2 regions of the Stackebrandtia soli genome follow, and region 2 is predicted to be linked to the other one. Evidence: predicted binding sites of a transcription regulator. Region 2 holds the regulator's gene; the other holds the start of a gene.

Region 1 (15,365 bases), on a different contig from region 2:
ACGGCGTCCTCGATGCGGTGCTTGCGCTCCTTGAGCTCGACCTCGGTCGCGGCGCCGACGCGGATGACCGCGACGCCGCCCGCGAGTTTCGCGAGTCGCTCTTCGAGCTTCTCGCGGTCCCAGCTGGATTCGGTGGCTTCGGCCTGCGCGCGGATCTGGTCGACCCGGCCCTTGACGGCGGCTTCGTCGCCTCCGCCTTCGACGACGGTCGTCGCGTCCTTGGTGATGACGACGCGGCGGGCGGTGCCGAGTTCGCCGAGTCCGACCTGGTCCAGCTTGAGTCCGATCTCGTCGGACACGAGCTGGCCGCCGGTGAGGACCGCGATGTCCTCGAGGATCGCCTTTCGGCGGTCTCCGAAGGCGGGGGCCTTGACGGCGCAGGCCTTGAACGTCTTGCGGGCGGCGTTGACGACGAGCGTCGCCAGTGCCTGGCCTTCGACGTCCTCGGCGATGATCAGCAGTGGTTTGCCCGACTGCTGGACCTTTTCGAGGACCGGCAGCAGTTCTTCGATCTTGGTGATCTTCCCGCTCGTGATGAGGATGAGCGGGTCGTCGAGGATAGCTTCCTGTGCTTCGGCGTCGGTCACGAAGTGCGGCGAGATGAAGCCCTTGTCGAACTGCATGCCTTCGGTGACGTCGAGTTCGGTCGCGAGGGTCGAGCCCTCTTCGATCGTGATGACGCCGTCGGAGCCGACGGCCTCGAAGGCTTCGGCGATGAGCGAGCCGATCTGCCCGTCCTGCGCGGAGACGGTCGCGACCTGCGCGATCGACTCCTTGCCGGAGACGGGGGTGGCCTTCTTCAGCAGGGCGTCGTTGATCGCCTTGGCGGCGGCGTCCATGCCGCGCTTCAGCGCGATCGGGCTGCCGCCCGCAGCGACGTTGCGAAGTCCGTAGTGGACCATCGACTGAGCGAGCACGGTCGCGGTCGTGGTGCCGTCACCGGCGACGTCGTTGGTCTTGGTGGCGACTTCCTTGACGAGCTGCGCGCCGAGGTTGGCGTTCGGGTCGTCGAGTTCGATGTCCTTGGCGATGGTCACGCCGTCGTTGGTGATCGTCGGCGAGCCGAACTTCTTGTCCAGCACCACATTGCGGCCCTTGGGACCGAGGGTCACCTTGACCGTGTCGGCGAGGTGGTCCACCCCGCGCTGGATGTGGCTGCGGGCGTCATCGGCGAAGTTGAGGATCTTTGGCATTGATTTCCCTCCTCATGAGACCGCCCCGGACACGTTGAGTCCGGGGCGGTGTCAATGGATCGATTACTTCTCGATGACGGCGAGCACGTCACGCGCCGACAGAACCAAGTAGTCCTCCCCGGCGTACTTGACCTCGGTGCCGCCGTACTTGGAGTACAGAACGACGTCGCCGACCTTGACGTCGACGGGAACCCGGTTTCCCTTGTCGTCGACGCGGCCGGGGCCGACCGCCAGGACGGTGCCCTCCTGCGGCTTCTCCTTGGCGGTGTCGGGGATGACGATGCCAGAGGCAGTGGTGGTCTCCGCTTCGTTCGTCTGGACCACGATGCGGTCCTCGAGCGGCTTGATCGCAACCTTCGTCGCGGTGCCCATGTGGCTTACCCTTCGGTCTTTACGCTGTTGACGATTCGTGGGCGGTGGCGATGTCGCGTCGTCGCGGGTTGTCGCGTCATCACGCCCGCCGCCCAAATTAGCACCCTCGAGGCGAGAGTGCCAGCCTTAGTGTAACCGCTGGCAATCTCAACCTGAGAGTGCTAACCCCACTTCGGGTTCGGTCAGCGCCAACGCAGGTCATCGACGTGAGAAGCGGCCGCCCGCGAACGCCACGACGCCTCGGATCGGGCTGTTCGCGACGAAAATCACGGGCTTTCGGCGGGTGTTTCGGCCGCCGAATCCACCCCGGAACGACCCCGAATGGACGGCGCGGCGGTTCGCCTTCCGAGCCGACGCGAACGTTCGGCGCCCCTCCCGGGCGCGGCGCACGCGCGTCACGGACCCACTCAGTACACAGGGGACTTCACCCGGGACACCGGTAACCGAGCCCCGTCGGCGTCCACGCACAATAACCGCATGGACGTCGAGTGGCTCACCAGTACCGACGGCGCGGACACCATCGCGATCGCGACCCGCCTGCTCGACGACGACCCCGACCGGGCCGGGATCGCCCTCGCCCGCGTCGTCGAGGATCCGCACCGTCGCGCGCTCGCCCTGACGCAGGCTCAACTGCGCGGCATCGCCGTCGCGAAGTTCGGACCCGACGCCGCCGCCCTGTATTACACCCGCGACGGCCTGGAGCAGGCGAGTCGCCGCGTCGTCGCCGACCGCCGCGCCCGGCTCTTCGTGGAGAACGGCGCCCGCGTCGTCGCCGACCTGTGCTGCGGCATCGGCGCGGACGCGTTCGCGCTCGCCCGGGTCGGGTTGGACGTCGAGGCCGTCGACGCCGACGCCGGTACCGCCGCCCTCGCCGCCGCGAACGCCTCCGCGATCGGATTGGCCGATCGCCTTCGCGTCCATCACGGCGACGCGCTCCACTTCGATCTGTCTGCCGTGGATTCAGTCTTCTGCGATCCGGCCCGGCGTAAGGACGGCCGCCGCGTCTTCGACCCGCGCGACTATTCCCCGCCCCTGGACGCCGTGTGGAGCGCGGCCGGGCCGCGCCTGACCGCCGTCAAGGTGGCGCCCGGCATCGCGCACGACGCGATCCCGGACGGAGCCGCCGCCGAGTGGGTGTCCGTCGACGGCGATGTCGTGGAGGCGGCCCTGTGGCGCGGACGTGCCGGGCAGGCGAACCGCACCGCCGTCGTCTTCCGAGGTGGGGAGGCGATCGAGTTGACCGGCACGGGTCGGCGGGACGCGGACGTCGGTGGGCTGGGCGAGTACGTGTACGAACCGGACGGGGCCGTGATCCGGGCGCGCCTGGTCGCGGAACTCGGCGACCTGATCGGAGCGCGGTTGGCGCATCCGACGATCGCCTACCTGTATCGGGACGCGCCGGCGACGACGCCGCTGGCGGTCGGTTGGCGAATCCGCGAGGTGCTTCCGTTCCACGTCAAGAAGCTGCGAGGAGTGCTACGGGAGCGCGGTATCGGGCGGTTGACGATCAAGAAGCGCGGCGCGGACGTGTCGCCGGACAAGTTGCGCCGGGAGCTGCGGTTGTCGGGTGCCGACGAGGCGACCTTGATCGTGACTCGGGACGGGGATCGTCATGTCGCGCTACTGTGCGACGCCGCGCCGGTCTGAGGGCGTCTCTTCGCGGGAATGGGACGTGGCCGGTGAGAGGCGGCCGTCGTCAGCGGCCGAGTCGGGCCCGCATGATGAGGGCGTCCTTGCCGGTGGCGGCGTAGTAGTTGCGTCGGACCGCGATCCCGTCGAAACCGAACGCCTCGTACATCGCCTGGGCGGGACCGTTGTCCGTGGCGACTTCGAGGAGCGCCGTGCCTACGCCGTTGTCGACGGCGTGGTCGAGGAGGTCGCGCAGGAGCGCGGCTCCGATGCCGCGCCGCTGGTGGGCGCCCGCGACGGCGATGTTGTTGACCCACGCCTCGTCGTCGGAGAGGGCGAGCCCGGCGTAACCGACGAGCGTGTCGCCGTCGAGGGCGGCGCGGTAGTAGTGGCCCGCGGCGAGTTCGGACCAGAACATCGCCGCGGTCCAGGCGTCGACGGTGAACAACTCGGCTTCGATGGGAAGCACGTCCGGGATGTGCCACCATCGAAATCGTTCGATGGACCAGGTCACGTCAGGCCCGGGTGCGCTGGCCGTTGACGTGGACGTCGGGGCGGCGCAGGTAGAGCGGGGTGAGTTGTTCGGTGGGGGCGCCGTCTCGGACGCGTTCGGCGGCGAGCCGCAGGAGCGCGGCGGGGTCGGGGTGTTGGGGGCCGTCGATGAGGTCGAGGCCGAGGATGTCGGCGTACTGGTGGGCTCCCGCGCCGAGCGCGCCGGTGCCGGGCGCGGTCTTCGAGGCCAGGTCGGCGGGCTTGTCGACGGACGGACCGTCGACCCGCTGTCCATCCTGTGCGTACAGCGCCCAGTAGACCTCCTTGCGGCGCGCGTCGGTCGCGACGAGGAACGGCCCGGTCGCGGTCGTGACGGCCGCGCCGATCCCGTCGAGGGAGCAGACGCCGTAGGTGGGGATGTCGAGGGCGTGCCCCATCGCGGCCGCGGTGGAGAGGCCGACCCGCAGGCCCGTGAACGGTCCCGGCCCGAGACCCGCGACGATCGCGCCGAGGTCCGCGGGCGTCGCGTCGGCTTCGGCGAGCGCGGCGGCGATGAGCGGCGTGAGTTGCTCGGCGTGGGCGCGGGCGTCGACGTGCGCGCGGGTGGCGCGCATGGTGACGGTCTCGCCGAGGTCGGCGACGCCGACGGTGACGGCGGGGGTCGAGGTGTCGATGGCGAGCGTCAGCATGTGCCCTCTGTCAGTGCTTTCAGTCGGGTGTCCCAGTCGCCGCCATGACCGATGAGCTCGATTTCGCGGGCGTCGTTGTCGTGGCGGTCGATGCGGATCTCGAGGTGGGAGTCGGTGAGTTGTTCGACGACCCCGGCGCCCCATTCGACGACGGTGACGGAGTCCTCGATGGACGCGTCGAGGTCGAGGTCGTCGAGTTCGTCGAGGCTTCCGAGGCGGTAGGCGTCGACGTGGACGAGGGGGATCGTTCCCGTGTCGGGCGGGTGCACCCGCGCGATGATGAAGGTGGGGCTCGTGATCGGTCCGGCGACGCCGAGTTCGGCACCGATTCCCTGGGTGAGCGCGGTCTTTCCGGCGCCGAGCGGCCCCGTCAGGATGAGCAGGTCACCGGGGCGCAGCAGGCGCGCCAGGTCCGCGCCGAGGCGTTTCGTGTCCGCGACCGTTGGAAGCAGAAAAGTCACCGTTCGTTCCCGTTCTCGGTTTTCTTGCGGCGCCACGGTTTGCGGCGCGGGGTCGACTCGTCGACCGCGTTGGCGGTTATGGTGTCGACGACCGATGCGATCATGCCAAGCAGGGGTTCGGTCGTGTCGGCGGGCTTCTCCAACAACGCGATGTGCCCGGTGTCGGGGATGATGATGAGCGTCGCGTGCGGGAGCGCTTCGGCGAGTTCGACGGCGTGGGCCGCGGGCGTGAACTGGTCGTCGCTGCCGCTGATGATGAGGACGGGCACGTTCGCGAGGCCGCGCAGCGAGCCGCGTTCGTCGTGTTCGAGGAGTGTCCTACTGAAACCGATGACGGTCCTGATCGGCGTGTTCGTGTTCATCTCCTCCACGTAGGACACGAGGGAGGGGGACGGTCTTTCGGTGGCGAATCCGTACCGCCGGGTCAGCATCCACGCGAGGTCGCCGACGATCTTGCGGGTCCGGTCGATCGCGCCGGGTGTCAACGCGGCGGCTCGACCGAGGACGGGCAACACGACCCTTCGGGCGCGGGCGAGGACTCGGGGCGCTCCGAACGTGACCTCCGAAAGCCCACCGGACGATGTGGACAGCAAGGCGACGGCCGTGACCCGGGACGCGAACAGTTCCGCGTGACGGCGCGCGAACGCCAGGATCGTCATGGCGCCCATCGAATGTCCGACGAGGATCAGCGGACCTGACGGCGCGGTCTGCCCGATGACGGCGTACAGCGTCTCGGCGAGCGAGTCGATGTCGTGCTCGGCCTCGGGTATCTCGCTGGAGCGTCCATGGCCCGGTTGGTCGTAGAACACCGCGCGGACGGGCAGCGTCGACTCGGTGAGGGCCCGCCGCTGGAAGTGGAAGGTGCCCTGGTCGAGACAGTAACCGTGGACGAACACGACGGTCGCGGTCGGCGCGTCGGCGCCGCCGTCACCGGGCTCGTAACGGGTGCCGACCGTCTCGACGTGCACGGACACCCCGTCCGAGGACGCGACGGTGCGAATCCGATCGGCGTGCAGCCGCCCGAAGGGTTCGTCGTGGTAAGGGTCGTCCGGGTCTCGCCTCGCCTTGTTCATCACATAACGCTCCGCGGCTACTCCGGCCGCCAGACCTGCGGCGGCGAGTCCGGCGATGGCGCTGATGACGCCAGCGCGACGCTTCTTGCGGCTCTGGGTGGAGGGGAGGTTGCTCATTACGGGTTCCCTACGTATCGACGTCTGACCCGGGCGCCGATCGACGTCAATATCTCGTAACTGATGGTGTCGTGCCAGATCGCCCAGTCGTCGGCGGTGATCTCGCCATCGCCGAAGAACTCGGCGACGTCACCGGGGTGCGCCTTCGCCTTGCCGAGCTTGACGACGACCTGGTCCATGCACACGCGCCCGACGATGGGGTGGCGCTCGCCGTTGATGAGCACCTCGGCCTTGTTCGACGTCGAGCGGGGAATGCCGTCGGCGTAACCGAGCGGGACGACCGCGACCGTCGTCGGCCGGTCCGTCACATACGTGTGTCCATAAGAGATTCCGTGTTCGGCGGGCAGGCGCTTCACCTGGGTCAGCCGCGCGCGCACGCTCATGGCGGGGCGCAGGCCGTAGTCCTGCCCGACGATCGGCGAGTAACCGTAGACGGCGATGCCGGGCCGCACCACGTCATAGTGCGTGGACCGGTCCGTCAACAGGGCCGCCGAGTTCGCCAAGTGGCGGTACGCGGGGTCGAGCCCCGCCGCCGAGACCGCGTCGAGGAACCGCTCGAACGCGGACTTCTGGGCCGCGTTCGCCGGATGCTCGGGTTCGTCGGCGCACGCCATGTGGCTCCACACGCCCACGAGCTCGATGAGGCCGTCCGCCTGAGCCTTCGCCGCGAACTCGCACAAGCGACCCCACTCGTCCTCGACGACGCCGCCACGGCCCATGCCGGTGTCGACCTCGAGGTGGACCTTCGCTGGCCGGGACGCCCGCACCGCGACGAACTCCCGCAACTGCGCCACCGACGACGCGCCCAACGACACGTCCGCCTCGATCGCCGGTTCCAGGTCGAGACCCGGCGCCGCCAACCACGCGAGAATCGGGACGGTCACGCCGTCCGCCCGCAAGGCCATCGCCTCGGGCAGGGTCGCGACCCCGAGCCGGGTCGCCCCGCCCGCGAGGCAGGCCCGAGCGGCCGGGATCAGGCCGTGTCCGTACCCGTCGGCCTTCACGGCGGGCATCAGCTCTGCCGACGTCCGCCGCGCCAGATTCGCCACATTCGCCGCGATGGCCTCCAGATTCACCACCGCTTCGGCCTGAAAAGACATGTCATCCAGACTACGTGGAATGACGCCGTCACCCATGCGGCACGCGGCGGCGATCAGCGTCACACCGCCCTCACGGCCCCCACCCGTGCGCACACCGCCACGACCACCCGGGCGAATTCCGGGTATGCGACCTTCGGCCGACCTGCCGGAACTCGGTGACGCCCGGAAGGACCGAGCCGACGTCCATCCTTTGGGACGCTAAGAGCTGTCCCGTAACGGGCTTCCGGTTGGCGGGCCCGGTCGAGAGCGTGCTTCGCCCATCGGGCGCTTTGCTCCGGGTATTGCCGTTTCAGGACCGCCGAGGGAAGTCGGGATGGTCGGCGTAGGGCGAGGCGAGGTCGAGCAAGTCGTCGCATGGCCAGGGTTCGCCATCGAATTGGCAGTCATCGCGGTCGTCCCACGGTAGTTCCGGATCTCCCGCTGCCGGGCTGAGGGCGTGACGGGCCAGGATGCGTCGTTTGGCGTCGATCTCGCGCAAAGCGCGGACCGGGTCGTGCAGAGCCACATGCAAAGCGATCGCGGGGTGGAAACCTGATAGGTTCACCTGACAGAAGTCGACCGTGTGCCCACGAGCCGACCACGTTCCACAACCATCACCGTCGCAACGTCGGGCCAGATCGGCTTCCTCATCCAGCCGCGCCTTGAGGAACCTCACCAGATCTTCATTCATAAACAGGCATCCTCGGTGGTGTGCCAGGCAGTGTCGCTTGATTTTCGTGGTGCGAGCATACGGTTCTTGATGGGCCGACGGTGAAATGATCTTGTTGTGGCTGGTGTAATCACAGCGTCAGGGCCGACTTGGATAGCCCCGTTCACCGGGTTGAGTCCCCGCCCGTTCGGCAAGCCGGTGACCGTGCTGCGACACGAGGGTGCAGATACGGCCCGCAAGGGTCGGCCGTGGGGCCCGCCGCTGGCCGACCGGGTGTTGCTGCTGGCGGCTTATTGGCGGACGAACTTGACGATGCGCCAGCTCGCCTTGCCGTTCGGGTGTCCAAATCAGCCGCGGACCGCATCATCGACCACCTCGGGCCGATGCTCGCGCTCCAGCCCCGCAAGCGGTTTGCCAAGGACGCCGTGCTGATTGTGGACGGCACCCAGATCTGGAGAATCCTCCGCGACTGCCGCCTCAAAGGCGACGGCGTCCACCACGCCATGCTCGGCATCGCCCGACTACACAACCTCCTTCTCGCCGGATAGGCAGCCGGCCAGCAATGAACAAGCACGTCACACCGACCCGCAGATCACTTACGGGACAGTCCTTAGGAGAGCTCCGCGACCACGTCGTGCAACGCGTCCGCGATGCGCGTCGCCGTCACCGGTCCCTGGCGCGCCGCGTGGCGACCCGCGAGTCCGTGAAGGAACGCGCCCGCGACCGCCGAACGCACCGGCGACAGCCCCGCGGCCAGGAGCGACCCGATGAGACCCGCCAACACGTCGCCACTTCCCGCCGTCGCCAAGGCCGGGTCCCCCGTCGGGTTGACGTGGACATTGCCGAACGCGTCGGCGACGACCGTCCGATACCCCTTCAACAACACGACGCACTCGAGACGCTTCGCCAACGCGACCGCCTCGCCGATCCGGTCGTCCCCGATCGCGTGGCCCGACAGGCGAGCGAACTCCCGGTCGTGCGGCGTCATGACGGTCCCATGTCGACGACCCACCAACATGGACGGATCGTGGGCGACCAAGGTCAACGCGTCGGCGTCGAGACACATCGGCACCGGCGCCGCCAACGCGGAGCGCAGCTGCGAGTCGGCGACCGAGTCCGTCCCCATGCCGGGACCGGCGACCCACGCCTGGACGCGACCGGCGTCCGCGACGCGGTCCTTCGTCACGACCTCCGGGTATCGGTAACGGACGTGCCGCGCCGCCGTGCCCGCGTATCGGATGTACCCCGCCGGGCCGGCGAGCGCGCCCGCGACGGCGAGTTCGCCCGCACCCGGGTACCGGAACGATCCGGCGCAGACGCCGAGGACGCCGCGCGTGTACTTGTTGTCCCACGCGTGTGGACGCGGCCACCAGCGCGCGATGTCGTCGAGGACGGGGATGAGCGCGTACGGCTCCGGCAGGTAGGGATCGAGTCCTATGTCGACAAGGTCGATCATGCCGGCGTGTTCGGCGGCGGTGCCGACCATCAACGCGGGCTTGCGGCAGCCGAAGGTGACCGTGATGTCGGCGCGCACCGCGTCGCTGTTGACGGCCCCCGTGTCCACATCGACTCCACTGGGGACGTCGACGGCGATCATGGGAACGCCCGCGAGCCGGGTGACCAGTTCACCGGCGCGTGCGGGCAGGCCCGGACGCCCGCCGATGCCGAAGATCCCGTCAACGGCCAGATCGGTCTCCGCCGGCGGCTCGTCGACCAGACGTCCGCCCGCGTCGAGCAGGGCGGCGACTCCGCCGGGATGAGACCGGCCGGGAAAGACCTCGACGGCGAGGACCCGCGCACCCCTGCGCGCCAGTTGAGCGCCCGCGTACAGCGCGTCGCCTCCGTTGTCGCCCGCGCCGACGAGCAGGGTCACCGTCGAGCCGTAACAGCCCCGCGTCTGTGAGAGCATCCGCCCGATCCGGGACGCGAGCCCCGTCGCGGCGCGGTGCATCAACGTGCCTTCGGGCAGCGTCGCCATGAGCGCCGCTTCCGCCGCGCGCACCTGCTCGACGCGCCACACGCCGTTCCTCATCGTTCCGCCACCACCATCGCCGAGGCGATGCCCCCGTCGTGTGACAGGGACAGGTGCCAACGTTCGATGCCGCGCTCGGCGGCGGCCGCGGCGACCGTGCCGCTCGTCGTCAGCCACGGCCGACCGTCCGGATCCGTGACGACCTCGCAGTCGTGCCAGTGCAGACCGCCCGGAGCTCCGAGGGATTTCGCGACGGCCTCCTTGGCGGCGAATCGCGCCGCGAGTGACTCGCTCGACCGTGGGTTGCCGCTGGCCGTGACGCGTTCGGCGTCGGTGAACAACCGGGCGGCGAGCAACGGGGTCCTGGTGAGCGCCTTGGCGAAGCGCTCGACGAGGACGACGTCTATTCCGACAGCGACAATCACGCCTGCCACTGTGTCACACCTGCCACGCGTGCCGTGACGGGACGCCGCACGCGGACACGGAGTCCGCGCCGACCATGAGACGGGATCGGCGCCGGGTCGCCCCGACGCCGATCCCGTCTCATCTGTCCTTATTCGACTGTCACGGATTTGGCGAGGTTCCGCGGCTGGTCGATGTCGTGGCCCTTGGCGGCAGCCAGCTCGCAGGCGAAGACCTGCATCGGGACGGCCGTCAGGAGCGGCGCGAGGAGCGTCGAGACGCGCGGCAGGAACACCGTGTGGTCGACGTGCGGAGGAACGACGACGTCGCCCTCCTCGGCGATCGCGATGACGGTCGCCCCGCGCGCCTTGACCTCCTGGATGTTCGACACGACCTTGTCGTGGAGGAGGCTGCGCCCGCGCGGCGACGGCACCACCACGACGACTGGTGTACCGTCGTCGATCAGCGAGATCGGGCCGTGCTTCAACTCGCCCGCCGCGAAGCCCTCGGCGTGCATGTAGGCGAGCTCCTTGAGCTTCAGCGCGCCTTCCAACGCGATCGGGAAGCCGACGTGACGGCCGATGAACAACGCGCGGTCCGCGTTCTCCATGTGCCGCGCGAGCAGCCGCACCGGCTCCATCTCGCCGAGGACCTTCTGGATCATGTCGGGCACGGTGGCGAGCTCGGTGAGGACGGCGGCGACCTCGTCCGCGTACTTGATGCCGCGCACCGACGCGAGGTGCAGACCGACGAGATAGCACGCGACGAGCTGCGTCAGGAACGCCTTCGTCGACGCGACCGCGACCTCGATGCCGGCGCGGGTGTACAGCACGGCGTCGGATTCGCGGGGAATCGTCGAACCGACGGTGTTCGTGATCGCGAGGATGCGCGCCTTCTGGTTCTTCGCGTGCCGCAGGGCCATCAACGTGTCCATCGTCTCGCCCGACTGCGAGATGACGATGACCAGTGTGGACCGGTCGAGGACCGGGTCGCGGTACCGGAACTCGCTGGCGAGTTCGACCTCGCAGGGGAGGCGCACCCAGTGCTCGATGGCGTACTTGGCGACCATTCCCGCGTGGTACGACGTGCCGCAGGCGACGATGAAGACCTTGTCGACATCCCGAAAATCCTGATCGGACATTCGCACCTCGTCGAGGGTGATCTCGCCGCCGACGGTGAAACGACCCCGCAGCGTGTCGGCGACGGCGCGCGGCTGCTCCTCGATCTCCTTGAGCATGAAGTACTCGTAGCCGTCCTTCTCGGCGGCCGAGGCGTCCCAGTCGACGTCGAAGGGCTTGCCCTCGGCGGGATCCCCGTCGAAGTCGGTGATCGTGAGGCCGCTGGCGTCGATCGTCACGACCTGGTCCTGCCCCAGCTCGACGGCGCTTCGGGTGTGACTGATGAACGCCGCGACGTCGGACGCGAGGAAGTACTCGCCGTCCCCGATGCCGGCGACCAGCGGCGAGTTTCGGCGAGCGCCCACGACGACATCGGGGTGCGCGGCGTCGACGGCCAGCAGCGTGAAGGCGCCCTGAAGCCTGCGGCACACGACGCGCATCGCCTCGGCGAGGTCGTCGGTGCGACGCAGTTCGGCCGACAGCAGGTGGGCGACGCATTCGGTGTCGGTGTCGGACGAGAACTCGATGCCCTCGGCCTCCAACTCACCACGCAGCTGCACGAAGTTCTCGATAATGCCATTGTGGATGACAGCGGTGCGGCCGTCGACGGACACATGCGGGTGCGCGTTGCGGTCGTTCGGTTGCCCGTGGGTCGCCCAGCGGGTGTGCCCGATGCCGGTGGTCGGCCCCGTCAATCCACCGCGCGCGGTGACGGCCTCCTCCAGGTTGGCGAGCTTTCCGGCGCGTTTCTCCGTGATGACGACGTCCCCGTCGATCAAGGCGACTCCGGCCGAGTCGTACCCCCGGTATTCGAGGCGGCGAAGCCCCTCGTTGACGACAGCTATCGCCGGACGGGCGCCGACGTATCCCACGATTCCACACATGCCGGCCAGCGTACACGAGTTTCGATCAGGTGAACTGCTCGATAATCCCTATTTCAATCACGCACTCTGATCGAACACGAGGTCGATGAACGACGGAGCGGACACGATGAAACAAATGAGCCCGAGAAGTGAAACGGCCCAACGGAACCGATCGATCCACCATGGATACGGCGATCAGCGGCGGTTCGCGGACGACGCGGGAAGACGAAGGAGCGCGTCGGCGTCCTCGCAGGCGAACGGGCCCTTTCGGCCTCGGGGCGCGCCGCTGCCACGCGTGCGAGCATGAACTGAGGCGGCCTCGGGCGCCGACGGAACGATGTCCCTGTTCGTGCGATGAGAGAACGCCGGTGGGTTGGGTGGTGGCCGGGAAGACCCGGTCGCCCCGTCGGATTCGGGTCCACCCCTCGGGTGGTGGCACGACGGCGAAACACGGGATCGCGCATCCGGGTTGCGCGGCGGGTGGTGAGGTTCGAGGGCATCGGTGGCGGGTCGAGCCTCCGTGTCATCCCCGAACACGAACGCCTCGCCTCGCCTTGGCCGACCGATCGCCGCCCGTGCGCGGTGACGAGTTCGGACCTTCCGCCAGGCCTGCCCCCGACCTCGGGCAGGCCGCCAACGACATGTGGGCCTGGATCAGCCCTGAGATGGCGCTCGATCACGGGTACCGCAGGGGATCCGGGGCCGAACACCGCGACTCGCGCCGCGTCGGTCGCGAAGCAGCGACGCGGGAGAGCGATCATGCACTATGGATCATCGTGCTTCCGTCCGGCGCGAGGTCACGCGCGAGCACGACGAATGATCGTCTTGACGAGATCGGTCAACGCCGCGAGTAGCGCGAGGACGAGAAAGAAGACCGCGATGAACGGGAAGAACTCCCGATCGCCCTCGGTCATCCCCCACGCGTCGGCGACCGGCGTGGTCGCGACGACGGCGATGACCGCGAACAGGACACCGAACGGTGCCAGCGACGCCCAGGTGATCCGGGCAAGCGGAGCCGCCGAGGACCAGACGACACGGATGAACCACCGGTTCACGGGACCGTCATGCCGACTGCGTACGGGGTCGTTCGTCATGCGCCCTTGCTACCACCCATCGACGTCGATCGCAACGACGCGGGCCCGACCTCACCGCGGGAACGTCCGCATCAGGGCGAGCGCCTCGGCGGTCTCCATCACGGTCCCGGCGGCGAACGCCCGGTCAAAGACTTTGGGCCCCAACGAGTTGCGGAGCCGGTCGGCGTATCGGCGGCTTCGAACGGTCAAGTACGGCAACCCGAACATGTGCTCCTCGCTGCTCGGCCAGATCGCCGACGCGTGGCCCATCAGCGTCGCCGCCGCCAACGGGGCGCCCCGGTCGACGGCGACCCAAGCGATCGTCGAGAGGGTCACCGCCATGCCCCGGCGGTCTCCGAACTCGGCCTGCGCGGCGGCGGCGCGGCGCAGCATCGGCAAGGCGTTCGCCAGGTCCGCACCCTGGTGCAGCAACAGTCCGTGCGACCACACCGTGTACGAGTTGTGCCAGCGTTCCCCGAACCGCCGCGCCATGACGTCAGCGGTCTCGAAGTCCTCGGCGGCGCCGACGTCGTCGGACCGCAAGGTCTTGATGACGCCGCGCTGGCTGAGCGCCTGCTGCGCCCCGTACGGGAGCGCGAGGTCGTCGAAGCGGCGCAGGGCCGTCGTCGTGGCGTGCTCGGCGTCGTCGAAGCGGCGCTGTTGGACGAGACGCAGCCCGTCGATCAGCGTCGCCCACACCGCCGACGGCGAGTCGGCCTCCGACAACGCGCCGACGCGGGCGGTGAGGCGCTCGGACTCCTCGGCGTGTCCCAGCAGCAAGGTCACGTAGGCGAGCGCCCACAGGGTCTCGGCGTCGGGGCTGAGGTCGGCGGCGGCTGCCAACCAGCGACGACCCTCGTCGAGAGAGCCCACCGCGATCCAGAACCACACCAGGCGTCGCGCGGTGGCGGCGTGCCGACCGCCGTCGGGGACGGAACCCGCGTACTCCATCGCGACCCGCAGCTGTGGAAGCTCCCGGCGGACTCGGCGGATCAGTTCCACCTGTCGACGCCCGTACCAGTGCGTGTCGAAGTCGACGGCGAGGCGTAGGCACCAGTCGGCGTGCCGAGTCCGAGCGCGGTCGGTCTCGCCGGCCTCCGCGAGTCGGCGCGTGCCGAACGCGCGGATCGTCTCCAGCACATGGAAACGACCGGGGGTGTCGACCGATCCGACCAGGACGGATCGGTCGATGAGCCGCATGACGGCGGCGCGTACCGCCTTCGGCGGATCGTCCTCGGTCGCGCACAGCTCCACCGCCATCTCAATGGACGGTTCACCGATGGCGACCGCGAGCCAACGCCACACTCGCTGCTCCAATGGGGAGCAGAGTCGGTAGCTCCAGTCCAGCATGGCGGCCAGGGACCCGTGCCGGTGGCCGTCGTCGCCGGGGTCGTCCAGCAAACGGGAGAGCTCGTCCAGTTCCGACAGGAGCGCGCCGAGGGACAGGTCCCGAAGCTTGCGGGCGGCGATCTCGATCGCCAACGGCAACCGGTCGAGCCGTTCGCAGATGCGCACCGCCGCGTCGGCGTCCTCCCCGGACTCGGGAAGGATCACGCCGATCGTCCAGGCTCGGTCGCGCAACATCGAGACGGCGACCTCCGTCGGCAACGGTCCGACGGGAACGAGCCGCTCCCCGTCGAGGACCAGGGGCACACGGCTCGTCGTCAACACGGTGACGCCGGACCCGGCCGACAGGATCGTCTCGATCACGGCGGCGCACTCGGCGACGACGTGCTCACAGTTGTCGAACACGATCAGCGCGTGGATGTGCGTGACGGCCGAGCGCAGCGCCGCCGCCGGGGCGACAGTCGGGTCGACCGGCACCCCGAGGGCCGCCATCGTCACCTGTGGAATGAGGGAGGGATCGGACAGTTCCGCCAACTGAACCCAGTGGACGCCGTCGCGAAAGCCGGACCGCGCGAGGGTGGCGGCCTGGCGGGCGAGGCGGGTCTTGCCCACGCCCCCGGGGCCCGCCACGGTGATGAGCCGGTCGGTTCCCATCGCCCCCGCGATGTCGGCCAGTTCGCGCTGACGCCCGACGAACGCCGTGGCGTAACCGGGCAACCGCGACTCCTCCTGCGGTCGTGACCGCCCGTTCGAGACCGACAACCAGCGTCGCCGCCACCCGGGAACGTCGACGTCGGGAAACACCTCGAGCAGCG
Region 2 (15,365 bases):
TTTCCGGTCTACGTTCAAGCCAGGGGAGGAGGATGGCGGCCCCCACGAGGAAGCCACTGTCGACGGTCACCGGTCGACCGTCGACGGGGAAGACGTCGCGGGCGGTGGCCATGACGACCACCGCCCGGGTCGATCAGGCGTGGCCGTTGAAGGCGTCGCGCACCCGAGAAAAGAAACCGTTGCCGCGCACCGGCTCCACGATCTCCTCATCACGCAAGACGGCGAGCTCCTGAAGGAGGCGCTCCTGCTCCGGGTCGAGCTTCGTCGGGGTACGGACGTCCAGGTGGACGAACAGGTCACCCCGGGCGTCGCCGCCGCGCAGCTTCGGCACGCCGGCCCCGCGAATGCGCAGGGTCGAACCCGGCTGTGTCCCGGCGTGGACGTCCACCTGCTCCTCACCGTCCAATGTGCTGACGGTGAGGCGGGTACCGAGCGCGGCCGCCGTCATCGGGAGCCGCAGTTTGCAGTGCAGGTCGTCGCCGTCCCGAGTGAAGACGTCGTGCGGCTTCTCGCGGATCTCGACGTACAGGTCACCGGCGGGGCCGCCGCCGGGGCCGACCTCACCCTGCCCGGCGAGGCGGATGCGCATGCCGTCCTCGACGCCCGGCGGGATCTTGACGGTCAGCTTGCGCCGAGTGCGGACGCGTCCGTCGCCGCCGCATTTGCCGCAGGGGTGCGGGATGATCGTGCCGTACCCGGAGCAGGCCGGGCAGGGACGGGCCGTGACGACCTGCCCCAGGATCGTCCGTTGGACGCTCTGCACCTCGCCCGCGCCCCCACAGGTGTCGCAGGTTTCGGGCTGGGTGTCATCGGCGGCTCCGGAGCCCTCGCACGTCCCGCACACGACGGCCGTGTCAACGGTGATGGGCGATTCCATGCCGAAGGCGGCCTCGGAGAGTTCGAGGTCGAGCCGCAGCACCGCGTCGGAGCCGGGACGGCGTCGCGGTCGCGGGCCGCGTCCGCCACCGGCGCCCATGCCTCCGCCGCCGAAGAAGGCGTCCATGATGTCCTGGAAACCCATGAACGGCCCGGCTCCACCGGCCGGTCCCGCGCCGCCACCGCCCGGCGCGAGGGGGTCTCCGCCCAGGTCGACCATCTGCCGCTTCTGCGGGTCGGACAGGACCTCGAACGCCGCGTTGATGTCCTTGAACTTCTCGTGGGCTTCGGAGGACGGATTGACGTCGGGGTGGAACTCGCGCGCGAGTTTGCGATACGCCTTCTTCAACTCGTCCGGGGTGGCGTCGCGGGAAACGCCCAATATGCCGTAATAATCCTTGGCCACGTGTGCTCTCGTTGTCTTCTTGGTAGCGGGTCAGATACGGGTGTCAGCTTTGCGCGAGGATCTTGCTGACGTAACGGGCGACCGTACGGACCGCCGCGATCGTGCCGGGATAGTCCATCCGGGTCGGGCCGACGACGCCGAGCCCACCGACGATGGACCCGAGCGGGCCGTAACCGGTGGAGACGACGGACGTGCCCGCCAGCCCGGCGATGTCGTTCTCCTCGCCGATGCCGATGTGCAGGGTCGTGCCGGAGTCGATCTCGCCGAGCAGCTTCAACAGCACGACCTCCTCCTCCAGCGCTTCGAGGATCGGCCGCAGCGAACCGGCGAAGTCGACCGAGTGCCGGGTCAGGTTGGCCGTACCCGCCAGCGCGATGCGTTCCTCGCCTCGCTCGACGAGGGTCTCCAGCATGACGCCCGCTAGCACCGTCATCACGGACGTCAGTTCCGGCGGGCATTCCGACGGCAATGCCGTGATCAGCGGTGAGGTCTCGGTGAGCCGGACACCGACGAGTTTGTCGTTGATCAGGGTCCGGATCCGCAGGACGTCGTCGGCGGACAGTTCGGTGGGCATGTCGAGCACGCGCTGCTCGACCCGGCCCGTGTCGGTGATCATGACGAGCATCACGCGGGAGTCGCTGATCTGCACGAGCTCGATGTGCCGGACGCTGCTGCGCGACAGGCTCGGGAACTGGACGACGGCGACCTGCCGCGTCAGCTGGGCGAGCAGGCGCACCGTCCGGTACACGACGTCGTTGAGGTCGACGGCCTCGTCGAGGAACCGATGGACGGCCCGACGTTCGGCGGCCGTCAGCGGTTTGATGGTGCTCAAACGGTCGACGAACAGCCGGTAGCCCTTCGTCGTCGGGACTCGCCCGGCGGAGGTGTGCGGCTGGTGGATGTAGCCGTCGTCCTCGAGGGCGGCCATGTCGTTGCGGATCGTGGCCGCCGACACGCCGAGTCGATGCCGGTCGACGAGGGCCTTGCTGCCGACCGGTTCCTGCGTCGACACGTAGTCCTCGACGATGGCGCGCAGCACTTCGAGCTTGCGGTCATTGATCGACATCGCTCGCTGCACCTCCCTCAACCGGTGTTCGTCGCGCCTGGCACTCGACCCAGACGAGTGCCAAGCCTACCTGGTACCGCCCACCGATCGCCCGCCCGAGAGCAACCCCGGTCACGTGATGGCGATCCCTGGTCACGCCGGTGGCGAAATCGTTCCGTCCGGCGACAGCCGAACACCGGCGTCGCCGAAGTCCGCGGACAGCTCCGTGACGTCGGCGATGCCGCCGCCGGCCGCGTCGAAGGCGGGGTATCCGCCGTCGACCATGAGGGTCGCGACGACCTTGCCGGACAGGAATTCGCCGTCCGGCGTCAGCTGAACCGAGAGGATCGCGCCTCGCCCTAGGGGTCCGTTGGCGCTCAGGACGCCGTACCCGGCGAAGTTGCCGAGGCTGTGCGCCACGAGGCGGCCCTTGTAGAACTCCATGCCGCGCAAGACGTGCGGGCCGTGGCCGAGGACGAGGTCGGCACCGGCGTCGATCGCGGCACGGGCCACCGCCGTCGAGTCGCCCCGGTCCTCCCCCGCGAAGGTCTCCGGACCACCGGTCACGTGGCGGTGGTCGACGCCCTCGGCGCCGACGTGCATGCTCAACACGACGATGTCGGCGCGCTGCGCGGCGGCGTCGACGAGGGCCGTGACGGCGCTGACGTCGAGCAGGTTGGTGTAGAAGTCGTAAGTCGCGACACCGACCACGGCGACGGTGGCGTGCGGGGTCTCCAGTTCGACGATCTCGCCCTTGACGCCGGCGAGCGGGATGCCCTCGGCGTCGAGCGCGGCACGGGTGTCGCCGACGCCGTCGGGTCCGGCGTCGAAGCCGTGGTTGTTGGCGATGTTGAGAACGGTGAATCCGGCGTCGGCGAGCACCGGCGCGTACGCGGGAGGCATGCGGATGTAGACGCACTCGTCGTCCTCGCCGCATTTCTTGAAGTCGGTGCGTTCCGACAGGGGGCCTTCGAGGTTGCCGAAGACGACGTCGCCGCTGAGGTGTTCGGACACCCGGTCGAAGAAGCCGGCCGCGGCGTTCGGCGGGAGCGCGTCGGGGATCGCGCCCATGACGGTGTCTCCGACACCGGTGATCGTGACCGATCGGACGGCGGGCGCGTCGGGGGACGGCGACGTCGAGGTGTCGGCCGCCGGAAGGAACGATCCCGTCGGTTCGGGCCGCAGCCACATGGCGAGCAGCGCCACCGCGACGACGGCGACGGTCGCCAGGGCGACGGGCAGCGGCCAACGTGGGCGGGGCGCGGCATGGACGGGTGAATAACGCGCGGACATGGTGGGAATTCCCAGGGGTGGGGCGGCCGGGTGGCCGACGGGTCAGTCGATCAGGTCCCGCACCACGGCGTCGGCGAGGAGCCGTCCCCGCAGGGTCAGGATGGCGCGACCGGTCGTGAACGCCGCCTCGTCGAGGAGTCCTCGCTCGACGGCGTCGCGCGCGGCGTCACGGCCGGGGCCGTTCAGCGACGATATCGCCAAACCCTCACGGAGCCGCGTACGCAACATCACGGTTTCGACATAACGCTGATCACTCGTCAAGGTCTCGCGACCTGCGGCCGGCGACTCGCCCGCCTCGAGTTGGCGGGCGTATCGACTGGGGTGCTTCACATTCCACCATCGAAGACCGCCGATATGACTGTGCGCTCCGGGCCCGAAGCCCCACCAGTTGTCGCTGCGCCAGTACAGCAGGTTGTGCCGACATTGCGCCACCGGCGTGGTGGCCCAGTTCGACACCTCGTACCAGGTCAGCCCCGCGTCGGTGAGCAGGCGCTCGGCCGCGAGGTACCGGTCGGCGGCGACGTCGTCGCTCGGGTACGGCAGGTCGCCGCGCCGGATTCGGCGCGCGAGCGCGGTGCCGTCCTCGACGATGAGGGCGTACGCGGACACGTGGTCGGCGCCGACGTCGATCGCGGCACGGACGCTCGCGGCGAAGTCGTCGGGGGTCTCCCCGGGGGTGCCGTAGATCAGGTCGAGGTTGACGTGGTCGAAGCCGACGTCGCGGGCGGTGCGGGCGACGTCGAGCGCGCGACCCGGCGTGTGATCTCTGTCCAATATCGACAGTACGTGTCGGGAGGTCGACTGCATCCCCAGCGACAGTCGTGTGAAACCGCCGCGCCGAAGTGTCGACAGGTAGGCGGCGTCGACGGATTCGGGGTTGGCCTCGGTGGTGACCTCCGCATCGTCGGTGAGGCCGAAGGTGTCGGCGACCATGGACACGATCGCGGTCAGTTCGTCGGCGCGCAGCAGCGTCGGGGTGCCGCCACCGACGAAGATCGTCGACGCGGGCGGCGCCGATCCACCGGCGACTCGCTTGGCGAGCGCGAACTCCTGGGCGAGCGTCTCCAGGTAGTTGTCGCGGCTCGCGCCGCCGCCGAGTTCGGCGGCGGTGTAGGTGTTGAAGTCGCAGTAGCCGCAACGGGAGGCGCAGAACGGAACGTGCACGTAGACGCCGAAGTCGCGCCGCTCCATCCCGTCTAGGGCGGCGGCGGGCAGGGCCCCGTCGCGCGGGGCCGGTTCACCTTCGGGCAGCGCGCTCGGCACGCGTACTACCGTACGTGCCATGACGAATGGCAACACGGACGAGTTGGTCACATACGTCGTGGAGCGCGGTATCGCGACGCTGACCTTGAACAGTCATCACAATCGGAACGCCTTGTCAGCGGCGTTGATGCGGCGTCTGCTGGAGCTCTTGGGGGCGGCGGTCGCCGACGACGCGGTGCGGGTCGTCGTGTTGTCGCATGAGGGGACGGTGTTCTGCTCCGGCGCGGACCTGAAGGAGACGGCGGCGGCCCGACGTGCCGGGGAGGTGCCCGCGGCGTTGTTGACGGAGGTGCTGGCGGCCCTGTGGGAGTGCCCGAAGCCGACGATCGCGGCGGTGAAGGGTTCGGCCAGGGCGGGTGGGCTCGGCCTGATCGCGGCGTGTGACATCGCCGTGTGCTCGGGCGAGGCCTCGTTCGCGTTCACGGAGGTCCGCCTCGGCGTCATCCCGGCGGTCATCTCCGCGCCCGTCCTTCGTCGACTGTCGAGCCGCGACGCGACGGAGCTGTACCTGACGGGGCGGGTGTTCACCGGCGACCACGCTCGGCAGATCGGGCTGGTCACGCACGCCACCTCGTGGTCTGATGTGGATCAGACGGTGGCGGACTATGCCGCCGACATCGTCCGGGGCGCGCCGAAGGCCTTGGCGGGCACCAAGACGCTGCTGCGACGCGGCGAGGAGGACCTGCGGGGCGAGCTCGCCGCGCTGGCGACCACGTCGGCGGGTTTCTTCCTGTCGGATGAGGGCAGGGAGGGTGTGGCGGCGTTCGCGGAGAAGCGCGACCCGTCCTGGATTCCCGACGCCTGACCAACACTCAGCCATCGATAGACGACAATACCGAGTCGATTTGACCGAACTGTTCGGATTGCCCCGATTACGGGTGCGTACCATGTGATGTCCTCGCTTCGCTCTCGCTCGCAGGAGGACTCATGCGTCACCGTCGGGTCGCGGCAATCGCGACCGTCGTTCTCGCCGGTACCGTGATGGCGGGTTGTTCCGGAATGGACCGTCTTGGGACGGCACCGACCCCGGACTGCACGGTCGCCAGCGACGGACACGTCGTGGAGTTGGAGTTCGCGCAGGCCGCCAACGCGGCGACGATCACGGCCGTCGGGGTGGGGCGGGGTCTGCCGCCGCGCGCGATGATCGTGGCGTTGGCGACCGCCTGGCAGGAGTCGAAGCTGCACAACATCGACTACGGGGATCGCGACTCGCTGGGGCTGTTCCAGCAGCGACCGTCTCAGGGTTGGGGCAGCGAGGAGGAGATCCTCGATCCCCGGTACGCGGCCACCGCGTTCTACGAGCACCTCGAGCGGGTGCCGGAATGGGAGTCCATGCGGGTCACCGACGCCGCGCAGACGGTGCAGCGCAGCGCGTTCCCCGAGGAGTACGAGCAATGGGCCGACGACTCGGCGGCCATGGTCGACGCGTTCACCGGCGTCACCCCGAAGGCGCTGCGCTGCGTCCAGGTCGAGCGGCCCGGCGAGGGCGTGTCGACTTCGGACCTCGGCCGGGCCCTGTCGTTGGACTGGGGCGAGTCGGCCGAGTACGTCGAGATCGACGGCGGCATCGCCGTGTCGGTGTCGTCGGTGGAGGACGGGTGGCGGTACGCGTCGTGGCTCGTCGCGCATTCGACGGAGCGGGGCATCGCCACGGTGGAGTTCGACGGGCGTCGGTGGCACGCCGAGTCGGGTGAGTGGGAGACGCCGGAGGCCGCGGGCGACGACGCGACCGTCATCGCCACCGTCCATTGAGGCATCAGTAGCGGCTGAAGAGGTTCCGCACTCCCGCGCCGAACATGATCAGGCCGGAGATCAGCCCGGCGGCGGTGAGGATGACCGCCCAGGTGTTGCGGTCGACGTCCGCACGAGACCAGTTGTTCGACGTCATCCCCGCGCTGGCCAGGGGGAACTGGTTGCCGATGTCGGTGGGAGTGAACTCGGATCCGCCGAAGGTCTGCTCGTAGGTCTCCCCGTCGTCGGCCTCCACGTCGACGCGGCAGCTCCACCAGTAGCCGACGCCGCTCAGACTGACCGGGCCCTCCTCGGCGCATTCGACGACGGTGCCGACGGCGCTCGAGCGCGAGTCCAGGTCGTCGACATTGGCGACGCCTCCACGAAAGTTGATCGCCGTCCACCCCGTCGTGAACAAAGCGACACCGAGAAAGATCAACAGCACCGGCGATCGGGTAGCACCGCGTACGTCGGTTGTGGACACGCTCCACGCTCCTCACCCATGACTGTCCGATATGGCGTTAATGGATCGCCACGGTCTACCGTATCGGTTCGTCACGGGACCGCCGGACCTGATCGGTCGGCGACGGCGGTCGGCGGCCGAAGACGACGCGGTGGCCCGCGCCGCCTTCGGCCATTCGATCACAGCACGTACGGCATCCGGGTGTATTCGGTGGCGAAGTCTCCGGTTCCGTCGAAGTAGTTCGAGACGAGGTAGGCGGGGTCGAGTCCGATGAGGCCGCGTTGCAGGTGGTCCCCGTCGTCGCTGTCGTCCCAACGCCACGGCGTCATCGCGGCGTTGTCCTTGCCGTCGTCACCGGCGAGCGCTCCTTCGGAGGCGAAGGTCCGCGAGTCACCACGGTGGTCCCACAGTTGGCCGGGGCCGAAGAGGTCGATCAGCTCGTACGAGACACTGCGATCGTTGCCGCCGTCGGGTAGTTCGCCGTGGCCGCCGGGGTGGTAGACGATGCCGTCTCCGCCGGGGAACTCCTCGCCGCTCCAGGCGTAGATGCCGTGGCCTTTAGCTTCCTGCTCGATCGTGGGCCGGTCGAAACCGTCCACATTCTGCATGATGATCTCGCCGTCGACGCTCTGACCGCCGTCGACGAACGGGCTGCCGGGCGGCGTGTACGACCAGAAGTGCGTGTGCGCCACCGTGATCATGCCCTCGAGCGCGCCGTAAGTCGTGCCGTCCTTGCGAACGGTCAACAGGACGCCCTCGAGGTCGTTCTCGTGGTGGTCGATGTTGAACGGGTCCCACCAGTCGACCCAGTCGCGCGGGTGGAAGTACGCGTAGACGATGAACCAGTGGGTCGCCGTCTCCGAGACCGAGTAGTAGGCGGCGCCGGTCAACCGGTCGGTCAGCACCTCCTGGTTCTCCCAGTTGTCGCGCATGTCCCAGTCGCCGTCGAAGTCCATTCGCGACAGATAGTCGGCGTCGGCGTCGCTGTCATCGACGTCCTGGTACAACACGGGGGCCCAGCGCTGGACGAGGTCGGCGTCGCCGACCGAGGCGTGCCCGGCGGGGGCGGCGACGCCGAGTGCGGTGACGGTCGTGACGACGGCCAGGCTCGCGGCGGCGAGCGATCTTCTCATGTGGTCCTCCCAGATGAATGGGGCCGGTAAGGAACTTACACATTGAGATATGTAAGAGTTTCACATTCTATGGGTGGGATCGTCAGCGTGTCATCACCCGGGTAAGGCCGCGCCGAGGTCGACGCGACCATGGCGGCGTCCGACACCCGCCGCGCCTCTTCCAGTGCCGCGCCGCGATCGCCGTCGTTCGGTGGTCCGCCAGCACGCCGCCCGCGTTCGCCGAACCGCCGTCAACCAGATCGCCCCGCACCACGTCCGCAGTGACGTCACCTTCGCGGCCGCCGGACCGCGACATTCCCCCACCCACGACAGGCATCGGCGCCATACGACGATTCGACGAACGCGGCACCACCACGAGGGTCGGCGTCGACGACCGCGACAGCCCCATCGACCTGTGATGATCCGAGGAGAACGTTCAACGAGTACGACGAAGTGGGCTCACCAACGCCGACGACGTCCTCGCCCATTCATATGAGTCCTCTTCGGACTCATTGGTCGTGCTGGGGACGAGCCGTCCCCCGCCGCCGCGCACGGGCCACCTCACACCCGCGACACCCGAAACGGCGATCCTGCCGACGAGCGCCCGCCGAGATCGGCGGCGCGTGGCCGGGCGGATCGTCGTCTCGGACGCCTCCAGAGGCGGCGTCGGTCCGTGGTCGCTGCGCCCGCGGCCGCCCCCCGACAGGCGCCGCTCGGCGTACGCGTCACGACGGTCGGCGACCACGCGCGGCGACCGCTCAGCCAGCTCGTGGCCTTCGCGGCCGCCCTCACACGGCGACGCCGTCTTCACGATCACGACCCTCGACGGGTCCCGGTCGTCGAACGGCACGACCACGCCGCCCAGGCGCTACTTCTTGCGCTCGCCCGTCGAACCGTCCGAGGTCAGGGCGGCGATGAAGGCCTCCTGCGGGACCTCGACCCGGCCGACCATCTTCATGCGCTTCTTGCCTTCCTTCTGCTTCTCCAGCAGCTTCCGCTTACGACTGATGTCACCGCCATAGCACTTGGCGAGGACGTCCTTGCGGATCGCGCGAATGTTCTCGCGGGCGATGATGCGCGAACCGATCGCCGCCTGGATCGGGACCTCGAACTGCTGCCTCGGGATCAGCTTGCGCAGCGTCTCCGTCAACCGGACCCCGTATGAGTAAGCCTGATCCTTGTGGACGATCGCGGAGAACGCGTCGACCTTCTCCCCCTGCAACAGGATGTCGACCTTGACGAGGTCCGCCACGGCGTTGCCGGTGGTCTCGTAGTCGAGCGACGCGTAGCCCTTCGTCTTCGACTTCAACTGGTCGAAGAAGTCGAAGATGATCTCCGCCAACGGAAGCGTGTACCGCAACTCGACGCGCTCCGGGGACAGGTAGTCCATCCCCTGCAGGGAACCGCGCCGCGACTGGCACAGCTCCATGACGGCGCCCACGTAGTCGTTGGGGGTCAGCACGGTCGCCTTGACCATCGGCTCGAACACCTCGGCGACCTTCCCGTCGGGGAACTCGCTCGGGTTCGTCACGACGACCTCGGAGCCGTCGTCGAGGGTGACGTCGTAGACGACGTTCGGCGCCGTCGAGATCAAGTCCAGACCGAACTCGCGCTCAAGCCGCTCGCGAATGATCTCCAGGTGCAGCAGGCCGAGGAACCCGCACCGGAACCCGAACCCGAGCGCGGCGGATGTCTCGGGTTCGTACGTCAGGGAGGCGTCGTTCAACTTGAGCTTGTCGAGCGCCTCACGCAGGTCGGGATAGTCCGAGCCGTCGATCGGGTACAGCCCCGAGTAGACCATCGGCTTGGCCTCGGCGTAACCGGCGAGCGCCGTCGTCGCCGACCGGTGCAGGCCCGTCACCGTGTCACCGACCTTCGACTGGCGGACGTCCTTCACACCCGTGATGAGGTACCCGACCTCGCCGACGCCGAGACCGACCGACTTGACCGGCTCCGGCGAGATCACGCCGATCTCGAGCAGTTCATGAGCGGCCTGTGTGGACATCATCTTGATGCGTTCGCGCGGCGACAACTGGCCGTCGATGACACGAACGTAGGTGACGACGCCACGGTAGGAGTCGTAGACCGAGTCGAAGATCATCGCGCGAGCGGGCGCGTCCGGATCCCCCACCGGCGCGGGGAACTGCGCGACGATCGCGTCCAACAGCTCCGCGACACCCGCGCCGGTCTTACCCGAGACGCGGAAACAGTCCTCCGGTTCACACCCGATCAGGTGCGCCAGTTCCTCCGCGTACCGCTCCGGCTGTGCGGCGGGCAGGTCGATCTTGTTCAGGACGGGAATGACCGTGAGGTTGTTCTCCAGGGCCAGGTACAGGTTCGCCAAGGTCTGCGCCTCGATGCCCTGCGCCGCGTCGACGAGGAGAACCGCGCCCTCGCACGCCGCGAGAGACCGCGACACCTCGTACGTGAAGTCGACGTGGCCGGGGGTGTCGATCATGTTGAGGACGTACTCACCGCCGACGTCCGAACCGGCGCTGACCTTCCACGGCAGCCGCACGGCCTGGCTCTTGATGGTGATGCCGCGTTCCCGCTCGATGTCCATCCGGTCGAGGTATTGGGCGCGCATCTGCCGTTGCTCGACGACGCCCGTCAACTGCAGCATCCGGTCGGCCAACGTCGACTTTCCGTGGTCGATGTGCGCGATGATGCAGAAATTGCGGATCCGGGAAGGGTCCGTGGCGCCGGGCGCGAGTTTCACTGGCACGTCCGTTCGTTTCGTGTGCGGTGGGAAGACCCCCCATGATCCCATGACCGCGCCGCGCGCCTACCGCCGACGACGCCACAGCGTGCCGCGCCGCACGTCCACACCGACGCCGCCACAACTTGAAATCGTGTTGCCGTCGACGCCGCCACTCGGCAGGATCAACGACCATGACAACCCGCTTCGGTGTACCCGTGCCCTACGAGGCGACCGCGGTACGGATCGGCGTGGACGAGCTTCCCGCCGACGTCCGCGCCGAGATCGCCGCACAGATCGGCGGACCCATCGCGTCCGTGCGCATGGCCGGCGGCGGATTCAGCGGCGGCTTCGCCGCGATCGTCACAGCGGAGACCGGGCGACGGATGTTCGTCAAGGCGTCGGGCCCCGACCTGCCCTTCGTCCTCAACGCCTACACGGCCGAAGCGCACATCTCCGCGCTCCTCCCCGACGAGATCCCGGCACCCCGACTCCAATTCTCGTCCCAAGTGGATGAATGGGTCGTCCTCGGTTTCGAGGCCATCGACGGGAAGGCCCCGCGCATACCGATCTCCCCCGACGAGTGGACCCTCATGTTGCGGGCGTGGGAGACGGCCGCCGACGCCCTGACGCCGATCCCCGCGTCCCTGCGCGACTACCCCCTCCCCAACTGGGCGACCGAGGACCTCTCGGGCTTCCAACGATTCACCGCGACGGCGTCCGGAGACATCTCGCCCACCATCCCCGAACGATTCGCGACCCACGTCGACGAACTCGCCGCGCTCGACAGCCACATCAACGCCGCCGTGACCGCCGACGCCGTCATGCACGGCGACCTGCGCCCCGACAACATGGTGCTGCGCGAGAACGACGCCGTCATCTGCGACTGGAACTGGCCGTGCGTCGGCGCGCCGTGGTTCGACACCGTCGCGCTCCTCGTCCCCGCGCACGCCGAAGGGCACGACGCCGACGGGATGTTCTGGAAGCACTCGACCTCGGCCGGCGTCGACGGGGAGCAGCTCGACACGGTGCTCGCCGCGATCGCCGGTTACTATCTGGCGGGCAGTCAAGAGCCCCCGCCGTACCGGGTGTCGCCGCATATCAGGGCACATCAGCGGTGGAGCGCGTTGGCGACCCTCGACTGGTTGGCGAACCGACGCGGCTGGTAAAGTTGCTCGTCGCGCGCCGTGGCGCCCATTGCGTTGCGCGCCGACTGCTTGTTAGGAAGTACCCGCTCGACAATCGAGCACCATCAGAGAGACCGAGGCTTCAAGCGTGGCGAACATCAAGTCCCAGATCAAGCGCAACCGGCAGAACGAGAAGGCCCGGCTGCGTAACAAGGCCGTGAAGTCGTCGCTGAAGACCGCGATCCGGAAGTTCCACACCGCGGCCGCAGCCGGCGACTCGACTGCCGCCGCCGTTGAGCTGCGCGCCGCCGGGCGTCTGCTCGACAAGGCCGTCAGCAAAGGCGTGATCCACCGCAAGCAGGCTGCGAACCGCAAGTCGGCCATCGCGCTGAAGCTCAACTCGCTCGCGGGCTGACCCCGGCGCCGTCTCAGGACGGCGGCCCTCACCGGGGCCCGGCGCGACGGCTCGCCCGGTTGGGCGGCGGGCGCAGTGCCAGGCGCGCCTAAACTTCCGTGGTCGACACGGCGCATCCGCGCCGCAGGCTTCGACGACGACCATTCTTGACGCGGTCACGACGTTCTCGACGTCGTGACCGCGTTCATGCGTGCCTGACGCCGGCGACCCCCAGCGGCTTCTCGACTCCCACCGCGCCGTCCACCCCGGCAGTTCACGCCCCGCACCGACAGTGGCGGGTTCGTCTCGCCCTTGGCCGCCGGTGACGTCCTACACGACACCCACCCCCACAGTCCTCTGTGGGTTCTCCACAATCACGGCGTTGTCCACACCCTCGACGAACCGGATTTGACGCCTAAGCGTGCCCACCAGCTAGGCTCGAAGCCAATGGGGAGGAGGTTTGGAGGCCCCCGAGCCTCTCCCGTTGCTCACGACGATCCCCCGCGAACACAGCTCACGAGGCAATCCACCCGCCCGTGAACCGCTCGCCTCGCTACTGGGAGCGCGCGGCGGCGATCGCCAGAATCGCCCGCTCCAGCGCGTACGCCCGATCCTCTGAACCGCCCTTGACCTCGGCGTTCAAACCGGCCGTCACCGCCATCGCGTCGACGAGCCCGTCCGGGGTCCATCCCCGCGACTGCTGCTGCGCCTTCTCCACCTGCCACGGCGCCATCCCCAACTGAGACGCCAGCGAGAACGCGCTCCCCCGAACTCCGGCGACCTTCGCGATGTTGCGGACACCCGTCGCCAACGCGTCCGCCAACGGCACGGGATCCACACCCACCGACAGCGCCCACCGCAACGAACCGAGCGCGCCGGCGGTGTCCCCCGCGACGGCCGCGTCCGCCACGGCGAACCCGGTCACCTCCGCACGGCCCCGGTAATACTGCGCCACGACATCGACGGTGATCTTCCCGTTCGTATCGGCGACCAGTTGGGAGCAGGCCGCCGCGATCTCCCGCAGGTCATGGCCGATGGCGGTGATCAGCGCCTCCGCCGCCCCCGTCTGGCACGAACCGCCCAGCCGCCGCAGTTCCTCCTTGACGAACGACACCCGCTCCGTCGCCCGCTTGACCTTGGCGACGGTCACGACGTCAACCCCGGCCTTGCTCAAACCGTCGGCGAGCGCCTTGCCCTTCTTCCCCCCGGCGTGAACGATGACGAGGTGTACGTCGGGTGATGGCTGCTTCGCGTGGTCGAGGAGCGCGGCGGCGAGATCCTTCTTCGCGTCCTGGGCGTTCTCGATGACGACGATCGCGCCACCCCCGAACAGGGTCGGGCTCGTGTGAACGGCGAGCTCCCCGGGCGTCAGGTCTCCCGCGGACAGCTTGTGCACCTGGGTGCCCGGGTCGGTCTTCTTCGCGGAGGCGACGACCTCCCCGACGGCGCGCTCCGCCAAGAGGTCCTCGTCTCCCAACACGAGCCGTACCAGCGGTGTCGTCGTCATGGCGTCATCCTCGCAGGCGTTGCACGATCAGCCGGTGGCCGGGTACGTCACCACGGCAGCAGGTCTTCCTTCCACAGGTATTGCACGAGCATGGCGACGCACATGACCACGACGATCGGTCGGATCAGTCTGGCGCCGCCGCGATGCACGATGATCGCTCCGACGTACGCTCCGGCGATCTGCCCGATCGCCATGATTCCGCCGAGCACCCACATCAGTTTTCCTCCAATGAGGAACACGACGAGGGCGGCGATGTTCGTCGCGAAGTTCAGGGTCTTCGCCTGGGCCGTCGCGGCGACCAGGTGCTGCCCGCGAAGTGAGACGCCGGCGGCTGTGAAGAACGATCCGGTTCCGGGACCGAAGGCGCCGTCGTAGAAACCGATCCCGGGAACGACCATCGAATGGTATGTCCGCGTGGACATGCGCGGATCCCGCGACTCGGTGCCGTTGCCGGGCATGAACACGAAGTACAGGCCGATGGCGACGAGAACCACGGGAACGGCGACCTGCAGCGTGTCGGTCCGCACGAATTGAATGCTGACGGCACCGAGTGCCGCGCCCGCCAGCGCGCACAGGAACGGCACCGTCAGTTGCACCCCGTCGGTGAGGCCACGGCGGCGCATGGACACCGCCGACGTCAACGTGCCGAAGCTGCTTTGCAGTTTGTTCGTCGCGAGGGCGTGAACCGGGGGCACCTGAGCCAGGAGCAGCGCGGGCAGAGTCAGGAGGCCGCCTCCACCCGCGACCGCGTCAACGCACCCGGCGAGCAGCGCGACCACGAACAGCATCAGCAGCAAGGTCGGGGCGACGGTCTCCACGGCGCGATTGTGCGGTCGTCTCAGCATGGCATCGGTATCGACCCAGACGAATGTGACCTACCATCCACCATATGGCCGTCCATCTCACGATGTGGTCGCCACGCTCATTCCCTCCTTCCCGACGACGAGCGCGATATCCCCGGACCGGTCGGTGCGTTCGACCCTCGCACCACCGCGTTTCAAGCGATCAACTATCGATCGGTGTGGATGCCCGTAGCCGTTGTCCTCGCCCACCGAGATCACCGCCAGCGACGCCCCCACCGCCTCGATGAATCCGGGCGCACCATTCGCCGAACCATGATGCGGAACCTTCAACACATCGGCGGCGATTCCCGACCCATCCGCAAGCAGGCGCTGCTGGGTCTCCTCCTCGATGTCACCGGTGAGCAGCACGGACACCCCGTGAGTCTCGGCCCTCAGCACGATCGACGCGTTGTTGGGACCGTCCAGACCCGCGGAAGATCCCGATAGGACGCTCAAGGTCACCTCCCCGACGGTGAACCCGTCCCCGACGCTCGGCCCCCACCTCCGCGACGCGCTCGCGGCCTCGGCGAACCGGTCCTCGGCTTCACCGGCGGGCAGGTCTCCGGGCACCAGGATGCCGCCGACCTCCCGCCCCGAGTAGACCCCGG

What was found. The regulator HrcA, encoded in region 2, represses chaperone genes, less so after heat shock. The targets are predictions, from matches to a motif close to CTTAGCACTCNCNNNNNGNGAGTGCTAAG.
Region 1: groES (co-chaperone GroES) is a predicted target of HrcA. The motif match lies at 1,703-1,731, and genes of this name have one in related genera.

What each region holds. Positions count from the first base shown of each region.
Region 1 covers NZ_CBCRZX010000025.1:469-15,833, forward strand. Annotated here, with positions in the region: gene groL (chaperonin GroEL) at 1-1,193, opposite strand, end outside; gene groES (co-chaperone GroES) at 1,257-1,565, opposite strand; gene ACM9NP_RS15110 (class I SAM-dependent methyltransferase) at 2,043-3,212, shown strand; gene rimI (ribosomal protein S18-alanine N-acetyltransferase) at 3,262-3,696, opposite strand; gene tsaB (tRNA (adenosine(37)-N6)-threonylcarbamoyltransferase complex dimerization subunit type 1 TsaB) at 3,710-4,375, opposite strand; gene tsaE (tRNA (adenosine(37)-N6)-threonylcarbamoyltransferase complex ATPase subunit type 1 TsaE) at 4,369-4,836, opposite strand; gene ACM9NP_RS15130 (alpha/beta fold hydrolase) at 4,833-6,026, opposite strand; gene alr (alanine racemase) at 6,026-7,126, opposite strand; gene ACM9NP_RS15140 (DUF6221 family protein) at 7,416-7,796, opposite strand; partial or broken gene ACM9NP_RS15145 (helix-turn-helix domain-containing protein) at 7,893-8,323, shown strand; gene ACM9NP_RS15150 (NAD(P)H-hydrate dehydratase) at 8,386-9,807, opposite strand; gene ACM9NP_RS15155 (holo-ACP synthase) at 9,804-10,172, opposite strand; gene glmS (glutamine--fructose-6-phosphate transaminase (isomerizing)) at 10,301-12,151, opposite strand; gene ACM9NP_RS15165 (hypothetical protein) at 12,928-13,224, opposite strand; gene ACM9NP_RS15170 (ATP-binding protein) at 13,276-15,365, opposite strand, start outside.
Region 2 covers NZ_CBCRZX010000041.1:3,098-18,462, reverse strand. Annotated here, with positions in the region: gene dnaJ (molecular chaperone DnaJ) at 134-1,282, opposite strand; gene hrcA (heat-inducible transcriptional repressor HrcA) at 1,326-2,348, opposite strand; gene ACM9NP_RS19090 (CapA family protein) at 2,481-3,620, opposite strand; gene hemW (radical SAM family heme chaperone HemW) at 3,663-4,904, opposite strand; gene ACM9NP_RS19080 (enoyl-CoA hydratase-related protein) at 4,903-5,688, shown strand; gene ACM9NP_RS19075 (hypothetical protein) at 5,811-6,635, shown strand; gene ACM9NP_RS19070 (DUF6346 domain-containing protein) at 6,640-7,098, opposite strand; gene ACM9NP_RS19065 (hypothetical protein) at 7,257-8,210, opposite strand; gene ACM9NP_RS19060 (hypothetical protein) at 8,477-8,677, opposite strand; gene lepA (translation elongation factor 4) at 9,058-10,908, opposite strand; gene ACM9NP_RS19050 (phosphotransferase) at 11,082-12,056, shown strand; gene rpsT (30S ribosomal protein S20) at 12,163-12,429, shown strand; gene holA (DNA polymerase III subunit delta) at 12,962-13,915, opposite strand; gene ACM9NP_RS19035 (TSUP family transporter) at 13,963-14,733, opposite strand; gene ACM9NP_RS19030 (DNA internalization-related competence protein ComEC/Rec2) at 14,818-15,365, opposite strand, start outside.